One region of the Bacillus sp. PK6-026 genome, then DNA from elsewhere that is predicted to be linked to it. Evidence: riboswitches for the same ligand, from Rfam matches in the RefSeq annotation. Region 1 holds a riboswitch; each other region holds the start of a gene.
The links. A riboswitch is a leader RNA that binds a small molecule or an ion and turns the genes downstream of it on or off. The one in region 1 is predicted to bind thiamine pyrophosphate.
Positions count from the first base shown of each region.

Region 1 (4,204 bases):
TTCGCCTCAATCTACGGGGACGAAAACAGCAATATGTGGCTGCTGATGATCTTATTTGCCGCCGGCGTCGTTTTATACCTGTTCGGAAGGATATTTAAAAAGCGGCCTTTTGTCGAAGTGCTGTCAAAAGGAACGATCCAGATCGGCACAAGGGCGATATTTACGCTGATCATCGTACTTGTGGCGCTGTCCGAGTCGCTCGGTGCAGAAAACATACTTGGCGCGTTTTTGGCCGGGGTGCTTGTTTCGCTGCTTTCGCCGAACAAGGAGCTCGTTCAGCAGCTCGATTCATTCGGCTACGGATTCCTCATCCCGATCTTCTTTGTGATGACAGGCGTCAAATTGGACATTTGGTCACTGTTTGGCAATCCGAAAATTTTAGTGATGATCCCGCTTCTGTTTGTGGCTCTGTTAATCAGCAAAGTCGTTCCGGTGCTGTTTTTGAAAAAGTGGTATGACATGAAAACCGTGCTGGCTTCCGGTTTTCTCCTGACTTCCACGCTTTCTTTGGTGATCGCGGCGACAACGATCGGCGAGCGCATCGGCGTCATTGATGCGCAGATGTCCGGCGCGCTGATTCTGGTCGCTGTCATTACATGCATCATCACACCGACCGGCTTTAAAAAATTAATGCCGAAAACGGAAAGCGAAAAAGAGAAAAAGACGATCACCTTTATCGGCGCAAATCAAATGACGCTGCCAGTCACGCTCGAACTTTCTCCGGAAGATTATCACGTCAGAATCCTGCATGTCCGGCAGGAAAAAAAGGAAGAAAATCTGGCGGACCCGGTGTTTGATGTTGAAGTTTTGCCTGATTATGAATACGAGACGCTTCAATCATTCGGCGTTTTCCAAACGGATATACTCGTCGTGGCCACTGGCAGCGAAGAGCGCAATACAGGGATCGCGCTTTTTGCGAAGGAGCAGAAAGTCGCGAGAATTATCGCCAGCGCAGATTCTCCAGACGCCGAATCCAGACTGAAAGATAACGGAATTGATACATTCTCCATTCTGCTTTCTACAAAAACGCTGCTGCGCGCGCTTATCGAGGCGCCTGGCGTTATGAAACTCCTGACGAACCAGGATGCGTCGCTGTATCAGATCAATATGAGCAATGAGCGATTTGACGGTGTTCTGTTAAGGGAGTTTCCGTTTACGGGAGATGTTATCTTCGTCCGAATTTTCCGCGGGGTGGACAGCATCGTGCCCCACGGGGATACAAGGCTGCAATTGGGTGACAGGCTGATCGCCACCGGTTCGCGCGAATATATTGCGGAATTGAGAAAAACGCTTGGAGACTGATGCTTGACCATTTTGCAATTCGTGATAAGATAAAAGTATAAACTGAATGAACAAGAAATGTTTTCCACTAGGGGAGTCCTTGATAAGGGCTGAGATAAAAGTGTGACTTTTAGACCCTCATAACCTGAACAGGTTCAAACCTGCGTAGGGAAGTGGCACGGTATTTGAGTATGTATTTATGCAAATTCCAAACCACTTTCCTTGCGGGAAAGTGGTTTTTTTATGTTCAGAATCGAAGGAGGAGCCTCGAAATGAAGTTTTCAGAAGAATGCCGAAACAGCGCTGCAAAATGGTGGGAAGGCAGTTTTGCCCATCCGTTTATTCAAGGGATTGGAGACGGCACACTTCCGGTTGATCGATTTAAATACTATGTCATGCAGGATTCCTACTATTTGACCCACTTTGCCAAAGTCCAATCCTTTGGTGCGGCATATGCTCGCGATTTATATACGACAAGCCGGATGGCTGAACACGCGAAAGGCACATATGAAGCCGAGATGTCGCTCCATAGGAAATTCACCGATCTATTGGGAATCACAAAGGAAGAACTGGAGTCGTTTCAGCCGTCGCCGACAGCGTATGCGTACACATCGCATATGTACCGTTCTGTCGTGAGCGGCAGTTTTGCGGAAATACTGGCCGCTTTGCTTCCTTGCTATTGGCTCTATTATGACGTCGGTGAGACGTTAAAAACGTGCAGGCCTGACAGCGCGGTTTATCAGGAATGGATCGCGACATACGGAGGCGACTGGTTTAAAGAACTTGTGACAGAACAGATCAACCGCTTCGATGAGCTGGCTGAAAACGCCGATGAGAAAACGCGCGCGAAGATGAAGGAGAACTTCGTCATCTCTAGCTTCTACGAATACAGCTTCTGGGATATGGCCTACCAAAAAGAAAGCTGGTCAAAAAGCGGGGTGGATCAGCTTGCATCTGCACGCGATCACCGATGACAAGCACTCTGTGGAAGAGCTTGCTGCAAAAATCATCTCGATTCAAAATGCCGTTGACTTTATCCATATCAGGGAAAGATCAAAAAAAGTAAGTGAAATATCAAGTTTAATCGACCGCCTTGCGGAAGAAGGGGTTGATAAGCGGAAACTGATCATCAACGACAGGGTTGATATCGCTTTGTTTCATCACATTCACCGGGTTCAGCTGCCTTCACACGGCTTTTCCGTCAAAAGTGTGAGGAGCCGTTTTCCGCATTTGAAAATCGGAAAGTCCGTCCATTCGCCAGAAGAAGCGGTTCAGGCTGAAACTGAAGGTGCAGATTATGTGCTGTTCGGCCACATTTTTGAAACGGACTGTAAAAAGGGCCGGAAAGGAAGAGGAGCTCTCAGTCTGGCTGAAGTGAAGGCGGCTGTCCGCATTCCGGTCATTGCGATCGGGGGTATTACCGAACAACGACTGGCGGAAGTCAAAATGGCAGACGGCATCGCCGTGATGTCGGGGATCTTTTCTCATGACAGACCGGATGAGGCGGCCGCGCGGCTTGCCTGTCTCGCGAAGGGAGATTCATATGAGAAAGCGCTATGATACGATCGTGATCGGCGGAGGCATCATCGGGACATCCATCGCTTACCATCTTGCGAAAGCGGGGAAAAAAACGGCCGTGTTTGAAAGCGGAGAAGTCGGCAAAAAAGCGACGAGCGCGGCGGCGGGCATGCTCGGCGCCCATGCGGAATGCGATAAACCCGGTACCTTTTTCGAATTTGCCAGAGCCAGCCAAAAAGCCTATCAGCGGCTGACGGGCGAATTGAAAGACATAAGCGGCATCGATATCAGAAAGCATGACGGAGGGATATTAAAGCTGGCATTTTCAGAAAGCGACCGCGAACACCTGATGCAAATGGCTGCACTGGATTCAGTGGAATGGCTTGAAGCCGCTGAAGTATATGAGCTGGAACCGCATGCCGGAAAAGGGATTCTCGGCGCTAATTTCATTCGGGACGACATCCATGTCGAACCGGCCGCAGTGTGCAGGGCATTTGCCAGGGGGGCCCGGATTCTCGGTGCCGAGGTCTTCGAGTTTACCCCCGTTTTATCGATCGAATCTGAAGCGGGGACCGTCCGCGTCACTGCTGCTTCATGCACCGCGGAGGCGGAGCACGTTGTCATTGCAAGCGGTGTGTGGAGCGGTGCTTTCTTTAAACAGATCGGCATAGACAAAAGCTTTTATCCTGTCAAAGGGGAGTGCCTGTCTGTGTGGAATGACGGCATCCCTTTGACGAGGACGCTTTACCATGATCATTGCTACATCGTTCCGCGCCATAGCGGAAAGCTTGTCGTCGGCGCGACAATGAAGCCCGGGGATTGGAATGAACAGCCGGAACTTGGCGGAATCGAGGAGTTGATCCGAAAGGCCAAGTCGATGCTCCCTGACATTGAATCCATGAACATCGACCAATGCTGGGCCGGATTGCGCCCGGAAACAGGGGATGGCAATCCATATATCGGCAGACACCCTGAAAATGACCGGATATTGTTTGCTGCCGGACATTTCAGAAACGGCATCCTCCTGGCACCTGCAACCGGTGAGATGATAGCTGACATGATCCTCGGCAATCCGGTCAAAACAGAGTGGGCCGAGGCGTTTAAAGCGGATCGAAAGGAGGCTGTGCACAGGTGAACATTCAGCTCAACGGCCGGAAAATAGAGTGGAGAGATGATGGCGGCACGATTTACGATTTGCTCGCATCCTACAGTTTGGAAAATCGTGTTGTCGTTGTTGAAAGAAACAGGCAGATTATCGGAAAAGACCAATATCAAACAGTCAAACTGGAAGAACACGATGTCATCGAAATCGTTCATTTTGTCGGAGGGGGATAAACCGTTATGTTAAAAATCGCAGATCGTCAATTCTCATCAAGATTATTGCTCGGCACAGGGAAGTATCCGT
Region 1 covers NZ_CP096418.1:1,299,237-1,303,440, forward strand. The annotation lists gene M1D59_RS06525 (monovalent cation:proton antiporter family protein) at 1-1,302, shown strand, start outside; TPP riboswitch at 1,362-1,470, shown strand; gene tenA (thiaminase II) at 1,554-2,255, shown strand; gene tenI (thiazole tautomerase TenI) at 2,230-2,841, shown strand; gene thiO (glycine oxidase ThiO) at 2,825-3,934, shown strand; gene thiS (sulfur carrier protein ThiS) at 3,931-4,134, shown strand; gene M1D59_RS06550 (thiazole synthase) at 4,141-4,204, shown strand, end outside.

Region 2 (4,204 bases), 2.0 Mb from region 1:
CCGAGCTTCAAGAGTATCTTGAAGAAATAGGAATGAAAGAAAAAGAATTGGAAGCTTATTTACAGGATACATATGATGAAAGTTTAAAAGATTTTGAGTCGGTGGAAGAGTTGAAAGATTTTTTAGGGGAAAGACTGACTAATCAACTTTTGGCATCCTATTTAAAAGAATACGGATTGAGCGAAAAAGAAGCGGCTGACCTTTTTGTTGAAAATGGCTATATGGAAAGCGGCCAAAACATTCTCGACGTGTTTATGTTTGAATACGAATTGGACGATGCGCTTTTCACTGTGACATATGAAGAAGACGATTTTCAGATCGGGAACCTGTTTCAAGAATTGGGTGTGGATGATCAGGAGTGGGAAAGGCTCGTGAATCATCTCCGAAAGGTGCGCGATAAAAATCCAAACCTTGAAAATGATTTGATGGCTCTTGGAGAACGTCTTGAAACGGTAGCCGATTTCGAGTCTGTATCAGAGCTCTCAGCTCAGGATATCGCTGAAATGCTATCCATTTTAAACGATCTTCAGAAGACGCTTGAAGTGAAAACAAAATACTATCTTGTTAAAGACGGAAAGAAAAAAGAAGTGTCTTTGACAACGCTTGTCAGCGCGGAAGATCTGAAGGGAGCAAGCCTTCTGGTGGAAGTATACGATCTGCAAGGCAACTTCATTTTGGATGTATTGCTGACGCCTGACATGATCGGATCTGATTTAATTCATGATACAGGGTCAAAAGTGAAGCAAACCCAAACGGCTGTCAAACATGATTCAAAGCCATCTCATGTGAAAAAGACGGTTAAAGGTGCAAAGCTTCCAAAGACAGCCGGGCATTACGCGGAATGGTCGATCTTAGGCGCCGTTCTGATGTTTGGCGGATTCTTCATGATCAGAAGGCTTCGCAAAGCGGCTTAACATGTCACTTCCCATTCTAATTATGTAGAGAATGGGAAGTTTTTATAAGGAGTGAAAGGAAATTAAGGCACATCGAAAAAAAATCATCTGGCTCGCAGCTATTGTGATGGTTGTGTGCGGCGCTTATTTTACAACAACGAATGTGTTCAAGTTAATGCACGGCTACGCTCTTTTTTCATTTCAGCAGATGAAAGAAGAAGAAAAGCCTGAAAAACCTCCGATTCAGACGGCGAAAAAAGAAAAAACGGTGATTGATCAAACATTTAAAACCGGGGAGAAAATCGGTGATCTTGTCATTCCGAAAATCAATGCAAGGATTCCTATATATCACGGGACAGATGAAGACGAGCTGCAAAAAGGCGTGGGCCATTTCGCTGGTTCCGTTCTGCCTGGAGAAGATGACAACTCGGTTTTATCAGGCCACCGGGATACGGTTTTCCGAAAACTCGGCCGAGTGGGGAAGGGCGATCAGTTAATTGTTGAAGCTTCCTACGGAACTTTTACATACAAAGTGAAAAAGGTGCGGATCGTGGATGCGGATGACCGGACGGTGATTGTACCAAAGCCGAGAGCAACATTGACGGTTTCCACCTGCTATCCTTTTGACTTTATCGGTTCAGCACCGGAGCGGTATATATTGGTCGCAGATTTGATTAAATCATAAAAAAACAGCGGAATCTCAGGCGAGTCCGCTGTTTTTTATGCTATCTCATGTCTGATCTGTTTTCCAAGAGTTTTGGCGCGGTTAGCAGCAGTAAACAAAGGACAATTGTGCAGACAATGAAAGACGGAAGCATATATGTTCCATTATATACCAAGGAATAAATCCATACCGGAGTGCCTTCAGGCGCATAGTTTCCAAAAAAGACAGCGCCGCTGATGACATGAGCGAGAAATTTCAGTCCGCTTCCGAGAAAGACGGCCAGCGTAACATAGAAAATGATCTTTCCTTTTTGTTTCTCGACTGAAGCATTTCTGATCGATCCGGCAAAAAAGCCGCCGATTCCCGCGGCTGTAGGCGCGATAAAATAATCAAGAAGAAGCTGCAGAGGATGATAAACGTAAAATCCTCCAGTGACAAACTGAAGCAATCCGGCTAAAAACCCGGTTGCCAGCCCTGCCTTCAGCCCCCATCTAAAGGAAATCAGGAAGATCGGAATCATCATGACGGCGATTGAACCGCCTTGAGGCATTTTTAAAAACATTCCGGACACCATATCAAGTATAAGTGCTATTCCTGTCATAAACGCAATTTCAATCAGCTGTACAAGTTGTTTAGATTGATTCATCATAACCCTCACTTTTGATGAACAAAGGGATACTGGACTTCTTTCCCAATAAAAAAAGCAATGCGGGGAAGGAGTAGGAAAGTTTTCCACGCACTGCTTTGGATGCAATTAGAAATGACTTTGCCACATCCCTACGCCAGCGTTAACTAACAGGTTCAAAGGGTCAGAACGGTCGTTCACTCTCAGCCTCGAGGCTCCCCTTGTGGTCATCAAGTTATTTAGTTATATTCTACTATACTAAAAAAAGAAACGGACGACAAGCTGATTTTTCGAAAAATTTTGCTTAATTTCTCCAATATGTAGCAATGCAAACATCTTTTCCTTTATAATAGAACGTATTCGTACGTACAAGATCAGTAAAGGGTTGATCTGATGAGTGAACCTACAAAATACAGCATGGTGAAAAATAAAATTAAATCGTGGATATATGAAGGCAAAGTGAAGCCGGGGGAAAAAATTCATTCGGAAAACGAATTGATGAAAATATTTGATGTAAGCAGGCACACGATCCGGCAAGCGATTGGCGACCTTGTTCATGAAGGGCTTTTATACAGAGAGCAGGGCTCAGGGACGTATTGCTCTCACCGTCTTCAGCTTTCTGAAAAAGGAAGGGAAAGAAATAAGATGATCGGGGTTATTACGACTTACCTTTCGGATTACATTTTTCCTTCTATTATAAGAGGAATCGAATCGTCACTGTCCAGCGAAGGATACACCCTTGTCGTCGCGAGCACCAATAATGACATTGAAAAAGAAAAACAATGCCTTGTGAATATGCTCGATAAAAAAATTGCTGGGTTGATCGTGGAGCCGACGAAAACAGGAAGCTTTAACCCGAATTTAAGTTACTATCTGACGCTTGAACAACATCATATTCCGTATTTGATGATTAACCAATTTTATCAGGAGCTAAATCCGCCCCATTTCATTTTGGATGATGAACACGGCGGCTTTATCGCCACTGAGCATTTGATTAAACTCGGCCATGAAAAAGTGTTCGGTTTCTTTAAACAGGACGATATGCAGGGCGCCAACCGGATGAAAGGATTTATCCGTGCTTTCAGAGAAAACGGCTTGTCGTTTTACCCTGAAATGGTCGTGACGTACACAACAGAGAACAAAAAACAAAAAACGATAGCTGAAGCCAGGAAGCGGCTTTCTTCATCAGACCGTCCGACTGCCATATTCTGCTATAATGACGAGATAGCGCTTTTGGTGTTGGATGTCGTGAGGGAATTCGGTTTGAAAGTGCCGGAAGACATTTCGATTGTCGGATATGACAACTCACATTTGAGCGAGGCATCTGAAGTGAAGCTGACGTCAGTCACTCATCCGAAAATGCAGATGGGGATTGAGGCGGCAAAATGGATGATTGCCAAAGTTGAGGGACGCAACACGAATCAGCTTGAACATTCCACCGTCTACAAACCTGAACTGGTTGTCAGACATTCGACCGCCAAGCTGAAAAGGTAGGCTGCACAATCTTTATCCGCCAACCAGCGTGAATGAAAATGAGAAGAATATATATTCTGTTACAAAGCTCCGGAATGAGGAGCTTTTTATTCAAGTAAAAGCTGATAACGGAGAGTTTAATGTCATCCTCGAAGCTTTGGACCATGTGCAGCTTTAGTAAATCAATTTTTAAAGACCGCTGTATACTTTTATATAGAAGAAAGCAGTAAGAAGAAATAAATGCTGTCAACTGCCTGAGGTCGAGATGATCAGGAATCATCTGAGTCCAAATCATTTGATTATTATTTTTTTAAAAAAGCTATTGTGAAAAACGAAAATAGATGTTATATTAGTATCCGCCCCTAAAAAGGAGGCTTTATAAAAACAACTTCGAAAATCTTTTGAAAAAAGTTGTTGACATTCACGATGATAGAATGTTATATTAGTAAAGTCGCTTCTTCGAGAGGCGGAAATGATCTTTGAAAACTAAACAAGACAAAACGTACCTGTTAATTCATTAAATAAATCGCACACATGTTGTGCGTAGTC
Region 2 covers NZ_CP096418.1:3,308,229-3,312,432, reverse strand. The annotation lists gene M1D59_RS16890 (processed acidic surface protein) at 1-914, shown strand, start outside; gene M1D59_RS16885 (class D sortase) at 1,021-1,578, shown strand; gene thiT (energy-coupled thiamine transporter ThiT) at 1,619-2,203, opposite strand; TPP riboswitch at 2,315-2,414, opposite strand; gene M1D59_RS16875 (GntR family transcriptional regulator) at 2,576-3,676, shown strand.
Region 2: linked by a shared signal. The riboswitch ahead of thiT (energy-coupled thiamine transporter ThiT) and the one ahead of tenA (thiaminase II) in region 1 are both predicted to bind thiamine pyrophosphate.

Region 3 (4,204 bases), 1.5 Mb from region 1:
GAAGCATGCAGAACTGCGAATCCGGATCCTGAAACATAACGCCGGCGCTCTTTCTGCGATTGACCTCTCCGCTGACCTCAGCTTCGACATGTTCAGGAATGATGCCGGAAAGCACGGACAACAGTGTCGATTTGCCGCTTCCGCTCGGACCGAGTATCAGCACTTTCTCTCCCTGCCCAATCGACAGCGAGACCCGGTCTAGGACTGTTTCAGGACGATGATAAAAACGGACGGAAAGGTTACTGCATCCGAGAAATGAACGCATCGGCATCATCCTTCTTCCGCTGTTCCTTCATGATCTCATACTGATTCAGGACTCCCGTTTTCGCAAGCGCTTCGACAACGGCTTTTGCCAGCCAGCCGCCGAGTACAATGCCGCTGATAATTTGGATGATAAGCGTCATGATCAGCGTTTGCGTCGTATAGTAGGCAAAACCGTTCGCCATCAGGCTGTATGTCATGCTTCCGACCGCGGCAAGCGCACCGGAAAGCATAAGGGTAAACAAGTTGTAACGCTTATAGCGAAAGATCGCAAAAGCGATTTCCGCACCGGCTCCCTGGAACACACCGATTAATAATGCTGACAGTCCAAAGTGGCTTCCGGTCAGCAGTTCGACCGCCGCAGCTGCCGTCTCGGCAATCAGCGCCGCACCCGGTTTACGGATGATATAAGCGACAATCGGGCTGGCGATCACCCAAATGCCGAACATAAAGTTCGCTCCGACAGGCCCGACAATTGCTGAAACAGGGATCCACAAGGTGGACCATCCTAAGTAAATGACGCCGCATGCAACGGACAAGATCACTGCCATCACGACTTCTTTCATGTTCCAATTCATCGTCTCACCGCCTCCATTTCCACAGGCCAATCTTCAACTGTATAAGCCATCTCCCAAAAGCCGTATTCAAGCTGACAGCTTTGCAAAAAAAGCTCCTTCATTTTTTCTTTTTCAGCCTTGCCCGCTGTTTCGGCCCATTCATCCAGGCGGGCGCAAAACTTCGTCGTGATTGAATCGGTTCTGTCTCCGTAAAAACAGATCCAGTCATAAAATGGATGCGACGGGTCAGGCTGAACGTCCATCATCAGTTTTTTTCCGATCTCCCAATATGTCCACGGACAAGGCAGCAAGACGGCTAATATCTCTCCCAGCGTGCCTTCGTGCGCCGCCGTCAGCATATGGTGGATATAATGATGGGCAGAAGGCGCAAGCGGATAGCCCTGCAGAGATTCATACTCCACCCCCGCGGCCCGGCACAGGTTGTTGTGCGGGTGCACTTCGCTGTTTAATACAAATGAAATCTGCTCATGAAACATCTCCATGTCTTTCCGGTTTTGACACTTGGAAATTGCAATTCCGTAGATTTGAATAAAAGCGTTCAAATACTCGTAATCTTGCTTCACATAATGAATAAGCTGCTCCTTTTTCAGCTTGCCGGACGCCAGTCCCAATACAAACGGATGCTCAAAAATGGCTTCAAAAATAGGGTTTGCCTCGCGGCGAAGTTCTGCAGAAAAACTCATGTAGATAGCCTCCTCAGCAATCGGTTTTATAAGGAAGGCACAGGGGGAGCGAGCCGCTTTTTACGCAAAAAAGCCGCCCCAAAATGGAGCGGCCTTTGTATGATGAAATCATAAAGACACCGGCTCCACTTCCCTACGCTAGTATGAACTAGATCAGGTTCAAAGGGTCCAAGATCGCTTCTTGTCTCAGCCGGCTTACGGCTCCCCTAGTGGACTTCCTATTACATTAACTTTTACTCTACACATCAATGATTATGATGTCAACCTGAGTTTTTCAGTTTTATTCTTGTATAGAACCGCCGGGTTTCATACAGAAGATGCAGCGGGTAAAAATATTTATGGAAAAATGTTAATTTTCTGAAACCTTTTGCAGGCTTGTTCGTCTAATATAGTGAAGACAAAAAAATTTGGAGGGGATATTTATGATGATGTTTATCTTGATTTTGACAATGGCTGTGTATTTGTTCTATTCTTTCAGCAAAGACAACCGGCCGGCCAAAAGAAACAACAAGAATCATCAGACACTGACTGTTATTAGGGAAAACCCTTTTACCGCCCCTTCCAATGATGTCAATTGCTAACTTGATAGACAACAAGCAAGCCGCCCCATGACGGGCGGCTTTTTACGTTTTTAGGATTGAAATTGTTCCGCTTCAGTCGATCCCTTCAGTGCAGTGGTTGATGAAGTCCCGCCTGTCACAACCTGGGCGACTTCATCAAAGTAGCTCGTTCCGACTTCGCGCTGATGCCTTGTCGCCGTATAGCCGTGGACTTCGCTGGCAAACTCGGCCTGCTGCAGATCAGAATACGCCGCCATTCCGCGGTGCTTATATTGGCGGGCCAATTCAAACATGCCGTGGTTTAAGGCGTGGAAGCCTGCCAGTGTGACAAATTGAAATTTATAGCCCATTTCACTGAGCTGTTTCTGGAAGTTCAAGATGGTGTTGTCATCCAGTTTGGCCTTCCAGTTGAACGAAGGGGAGCAGTTGTAGGCGAGCAGTTTGCCCGGGAATTTTTCATGGATCGCCTGTGCAAACCGGCGGGCTTCTTCAATATTCGGCTCAGACGTTTCACACCAGATCAAATCGGCATACGGCGCATACGCCAAACCTCTCGCAATCGCCTGATCAAGACCCGGCTTTGTTTTGAAGAACCCTTCCGCTGTTCGCTCTCCCGTCAAAAACGGCGCATCATATGAATCGACGTCGCTTGTGATCAGGTCGGCCGCATTCGCGTCCGTACGGGCAATAAGAATGGTCGGGACTCCCATCACGTCTGCGGCGAGGCGCGCGGCAATCAAATTACGCACCGCCGTTTGCGTCGGAAGCAGCACTTTCCCGCCCAAATGCCCGCACTTTTTCTCAGACGACAACTGGTCTTCAAAGTGAACTCCCGCGGCGCCGGCTTCAATCATACCTTTCATCAGCTCGAACACATTCAGCTGTCCGCCGAAGCCTGCTTCAGCGTCGGCCACAATCGGGGCAAACCAATCGATGTCTTCTTTCCCTTCCATATGATGGATTTGATCGGCGCGCTGCAGCGTGCGGTTAATTTTTTTGACAACTTCCGGCACGCTGTTTGCCGGATAAAGGCTTTGGTCAGGATACATGCTCCCTGACAAATTGGCATCAGCAGCCACCTGCCAACCGCTTAAATAAATCGCTTTCAATCCGGCTTTTACTTGCTGCATGGCTTGGTTTCCGGTCAAAGCGCCCAGCGCCGGGACGAAATCCTCTGTGTGGAGAAGCTTCCATAGCTTTTCGGCGCCGCGCCTTGCAATCGTGTATTCAATCTCAAGCGTGCCTCTCAGCCGAATAACGTCAGCCGCCTGATACGGCCTTGTGATCCCTTTCCAGCGTTCTTCATGCTCCCAGCTTTCTGCGAGTTGTTTTTCTTTCAGCATCGCACATTCCCCCATCATATTTTTTCATAAGCGGGTATCGTTAGAAATTCCGCGAATTCATCATCCAAAATCAGCTGTTCAAATAACTGTCCGGCCTCTTCGAACCGGCCGCTCCGAAAATGTTCTATGCCGGCTTCTTCGAAGATTTTCTGCATTTCTTCCTCTTTCATCATCTTGACCATTTCGGCGTTGACTTTCCGGCCATCGTCAAGAACCCCTTTCGGATGGCGAATCCATTGCCAAAGCTGGGCTCTGGAAATCTCCGCCGTTGCTGCGTCCTCCATTAAGTGGTCGATCGGAGCGGCGCCTCTGCCCGACAGCCATGAAGCTAAATAGCGGATGCCGGCGCTGATATTGGTACGGACGCCTGCTTCTGTAATCCGGCCTTTCGGTACTTCCAGCAAGTCTTTTTCCTCGACCTTTACGTCTTCCCGCTTTCTATGAATCTGGTTCGCCGACGGCATATGCTGATTGAATACATCGAGCGCCGTTTGAATCATGCCGGGATGCGCGATCCATGTTCCGTCATGGCCGTCTTTTACTTCACGTTCCTTATCTTCGCGGATTTTGGCAAATGCGGCTTCATTGATCTCAGGTTTGTCTTTAGCGGGAATTTGCGCCGCCATTCCCCCGATCGCATGGACGTTGCGTTTATGACACGTTTGAATCGCCAAGAGGGAGTACGCCCTCATGTTTGGAACCGTCATCGTCACGGCTGAGCGGTCTGGAAGAATGACGTCTTCCCTGTTCCTGAATTTCTTAATAAAGCTGAAAATATA
Region 3 covers NZ_CP096418.1:4,190,679-4,194,882, forward strand. The annotation lists gene M1D59_RS21300 (ABC transporter ATP-binding protein) at 1-265, opposite strand, end outside; gene M1D59_RS21305 (ECF transporter S component) at 240-839, opposite strand; gene tenA (thiaminase II) at 836-1,522, opposite strand; TPP riboswitch at 1,636-1,740, opposite strand; gene M1D59_RS21315 (hypothetical protein) at 1,945-2,103, shown strand; gene aceA (isocitrate lyase) at 2,154-3,425, opposite strand; gene aceB (malate synthase A) at 3,440-4,204, opposite strand, start outside.
Region 3: linked by a shared signal. The riboswitch ahead of tenA (thiaminase II) and the one ahead of tenA (thiaminase II) in region 1 are both predicted to bind thiamine pyrophosphate.

Region 4 (4,204 bases), 330 kb from region 1:
CGGCAGCGGTCAGCAGATAGCAACAAAATGGCAGCATAAAGATCGACGTTAATATGCCGGGTACATAATGTTTAAATGTGAACCATAGGACGATATGAACAAGGAAATGAACAGTAAAAGCAAAAAAGAAACCAAACCAGATAATATATTGATTAAAATAAATACTGAGAACAGTTACACCAACAGCTAGTATAAATTCTTCGAGCACAGCGCAAACAAAAGAAGCGGTTTTGGCATGTCCAAATGGAGCTTTTTTCAGTTGTTTCAGTTTGCTTCGATATCTTTTGCCCCATGCCTCGACCATCACCATCTCTTCAAAATCATGCAGTATAAATAATATCGGCAGCATCCAAGCTATAAATTGCATGTTTTCCATTTACATTCCCCCTCTTATGTGCCACAATTGTGACATTTCATAGAGAACAAAGTCAATGAGCCAACGAAAAGTGCTACATTGCCATAAAAAGTGCGACAGGAGAGAGAATATGAAGCAAATGCCCTCAAAAACAGCTCAGCAATCTAAAAGCTGGCTGACGCTATCATTGTTGGAGCTTATGAAGGAAAAAAGCTTTTCAGACATCACCATTACAGAGATAGCGGAAAAAGCGCAGCTTGACAGAAGAACATTTTATCGGCATTTCCATTCAAAAAAAGATATATTAGACCGCTATTTTGAGCAGCTTTGCAGTGAGTATTCCAATTACATTGTTCAGGAAAAACATATTGACTTATCCAGTCTTGGACATGCATACTTCAACTTTTGGAGCCGACATGCCGATTTTTTACAAGCCCTTCATCAGAACCATTTGTTTTATTTGATTGTTGAGAAATATAATGAACTTCTACCGGATCTTCATAAAAAATTTAAAGAAGAAACCTTTCATTTTAAAAGCAAAATCGACTTGGAGTACGGGCTTTCATTCAGCGCAGGGGGCTTTTGGAACATCCTTTCAAAATGGTTTGAGAGAGGCCGGAAGGAAACTCCTGAAGAAATGAGTCATATTCTGCAAGGAATAGTAGATTCATTTTTAAACAAGCAAGCTATCGAAAGGTGATCTCATGTTGGTATATGAGTGCTTTAAGCGTTTAGCCTTCTTTCTTAATTTCTGCTTGTGCTTACGGCCAATCTTCGGTACCGTTAATGCAAAGACCCTTGTAATATAGAGAACAGGAGTGAGGCCGTTGTTGAATACGGTGAAGATCAGAGGGGTGGCCATCGGAGAAGGAGCCCCGAAAATTTGCGTGCCGCTCATCGGAAAAACGCATGAACAATTGAAAGAAGAAGCTGCTTTTCTTCTATCGATTAATCCGGATCTTGCCGAATGGCGGGCGGATTTTTTTGAGGATGTCGAAGACGTTGACAAAGTGAAAAAGGTATTGGCTGACATCCGGGAGATCTTAAAGGATATCCCGTTGATATTTACATTTCGCAGCGCGGAGGAAGGCGGCGAAAAAGAAGTCAGTAAGGAATTTTACTTTTCCTTGAATCATGCCGTAGTAAAAACAGGGCTGGCAGATGTGATTGATGTCGAGCTGTTCAATGAAGAGCATCATGTGGAAAAACTAGTTCAATCGGCTCATATGCAGCATGTCTTTGTCATTATATCCAACCACGATTTCGGGAAGACGCCGAGAGCGGAAGAGATCGTTTCCCGTCTCCGAAAAGCCCAGGATCTTGGCGCCGATTTCCCTAAGATCGCGGTGATGCCTGAAACACCGGCAGATGTGCTGGTGTTGCTTGAGGCGACTCATATGATGCATGAGCGGTATGCGAAGCGGCCGATTATCACGATGTCGATGGCCGGAAAAGGCTTGATCAGCCGGCTCGCCGGAGAGGTATTTGGCTCGGCCGTGACGTTCGGCGCAGCGAAAAAAGCATCCGCACCTGGCCAAATTGAGGCGACGGATTTGAAACATATACTTGATGTGCTTCATCGCAATTTATAATAATTGGGTGTGCCGCTATAGTGAAAAAGATTCATATATTTTTCCATCCTTTTCACTTGCCAAATCGGTGTGTTACGATAAAAAATGAATTGAATAGCTTTACTAGGGGTGCCCGACTGCGGGCTGAGAGAGAAACATGTGTTTCTTAACCCTTTGGACCTGATCTGGTTCGTACCAGCGTGGGGAAGTAAAAAGGATTCGGGAGAAGATGGAGAATGGGTATGGTCCGTCTGTCTTCCAGTGATTTTACTGACTGTAAAACCAGGTTCATCATATGAGCCTGGTTTTTTTGTGCTGGTGCTGTTCCGGAGTTTCGTCCTGATCAATTTTTTAGAGGGGAAGGATTTTTACATGAAACAGGAGTCAGTACAGCAAAAAAACATCTCGATTATGTCAAGTTTTTCAGGGAGCCGCAAAGTGTATGTCGAAGGGGCGCGACCTGACATTCAAGTGCCGATGAGAGAAATTTCGCTAAGTCCGACGACGGGTTCATTTGGCGCCGAAGAAAATCAGCCTGTCCGCGTCTACGACACGAGCGGTCCCTATACGGACGCGAATGCAGAGGTTGATATTCTTAAGGGGCTGAAACCTTTGCGGGCGACCTGGATCAGGGAGCGCGGCGATACCGAAGAATATGAAGGCAGAGAAATCAGACCGGAGGATAACGGCTATAAAAGCAAAGAGAAAGCGAGCAACAGCTATCCAGGGTTGAAACGAAAACCGCTGCGCGCAAAAAAAAGTCAAAATGTCACCCAGCTGCATTATGCAAGAAAGGGGATCATTACGCCCGAGATGGAATTTATCGCGATCCGAGAGCATGTATCTCCCGAATTTGTTCGTGATGAAGTGGCAAGCGGACGGGCGATTATTCCGTCAAATATCAACCATCCGGAAAGCGAACCGATGATTATCGGCCGCAACTTCCACGTGAAAATCAATGCCAACATCGGCAATTCCGCTGTCACCTCTTCGATTGAAGAAGAAGTAGAAAAAATGACATGGGCCATCCGCTGGGGCGCCGATACGATGATGGACTTGTCCACAGGTAAAGATATTCATACAACGAGGGAGTGGATCATCCGCAATTGTCCAGTTCCTGTAGGGACTGTGCCAATTTATCAGGCGCTTGAAAAAGTAAACGGCGTCGCGGAAGATCTCACTTGGGAGATTTACCGCGATACATTAATCGAGCAGGCTGAGCAAGGCGTTGATTATTTTACGATTCATGCCGGCGTCCTTCTTCGGTATGTGCCGCTGACGGCAAAGCGCGTCACTGGAGTCGTATCCCGCGGCGGGGCAATTATGGCGCAATGGTGTTTGGCTCATCATGAGGAAAGCTTTCTGTACACTCATTTTGAAGAGATTTGCGAGATTATGAAAACATACGATATCGCATTTTCGCTCGGGGACGGCCTTCGGCCCGGCTCGATTGCGGATGCGAATGATGAGGCCCAATTTGCCGAATTGGAGACGCTCGGCGAGCTGACGGAAATCGCCTGGAAGCATGATGTTCAAGTGATGATCGAAGGACCGGGACACGTGCCGATGCATAAAATTAAAGAGAATGTCGACAAGCAGATGGAAATTTGCAAAGAGGCGCCGTTTTACACGCTCGGCCCGCTGACGACCGATATTGCACCGGGCTACGATCATATTACATCGGCAATCGGAGCGGCGATGATCGGCTGGTACGGCACGGCCATGCTTTGCTATGTGACGCCGAAGGAGCATTTGGGACTGCCGAACAAAGACGATGTCCGCGAAGGCGTCATAACATACAAAATCGCGGCCCATGCGGCTGACCTTGCCAAAGGGCACCCCGGCGCGCAAATCCGCGATGACGCGCTTTCCAAGGCGCGCTTTGAATTCCGCTGGCGGGACCAGTTCAATTTGTCGCTCGATCCGGAAAGAGCGCTTGAATACCATGATGAAACCCTTCCGGCGGAAGGCGCCAAAACGGCACACTTTTGTTCAATGTGCGGGCCTAAATTTTGCAGTATGAGAATTTCCCAGGATATTCGCGACTATGCCAAGGAAAACGACCTTGATGAACAAAAGGCTATTCAAAAAGGATTGGAAGAGAAGGCGAAGGAATTTAAAAAAGCAGGCGGCAGCATTTACAGTTAAAAACGGGCAATACTGCAGATGAAAGGGGAACCTTTCATCTGTTTTTTTATAATATGGGGTTGACAGGTCGGAATAATATGAATTAGTATGTTGTTTAATATTTCGGAAAATTCCATCAGCGCTGATCGGT
Region 4 covers NZ_CP096418.1:964,385-968,588, forward strand. The annotation lists gene M1D59_RS04855 (HXXEE domain-containing protein) at 1-376, opposite strand, end outside; gene M1D59_RS04860 (TetR/AcrR family transcriptional regulator) at 486-1,055, shown strand; gene aroD (type I 3-dehydroquinate dehydratase) at 1,183-1,947, shown strand; TPP riboswitch at 2,042-2,150, shown strand; gene thiC (phosphomethylpyrimidine synthase ThiC) at 2,299-4,074, shown strand.
Region 4: linked by a shared signal. The riboswitch ahead of thiC (phosphomethylpyrimidine synthase ThiC) and the one ahead of tenA (thiaminase II) in region 1 are both predicted to bind thiamine pyrophosphate.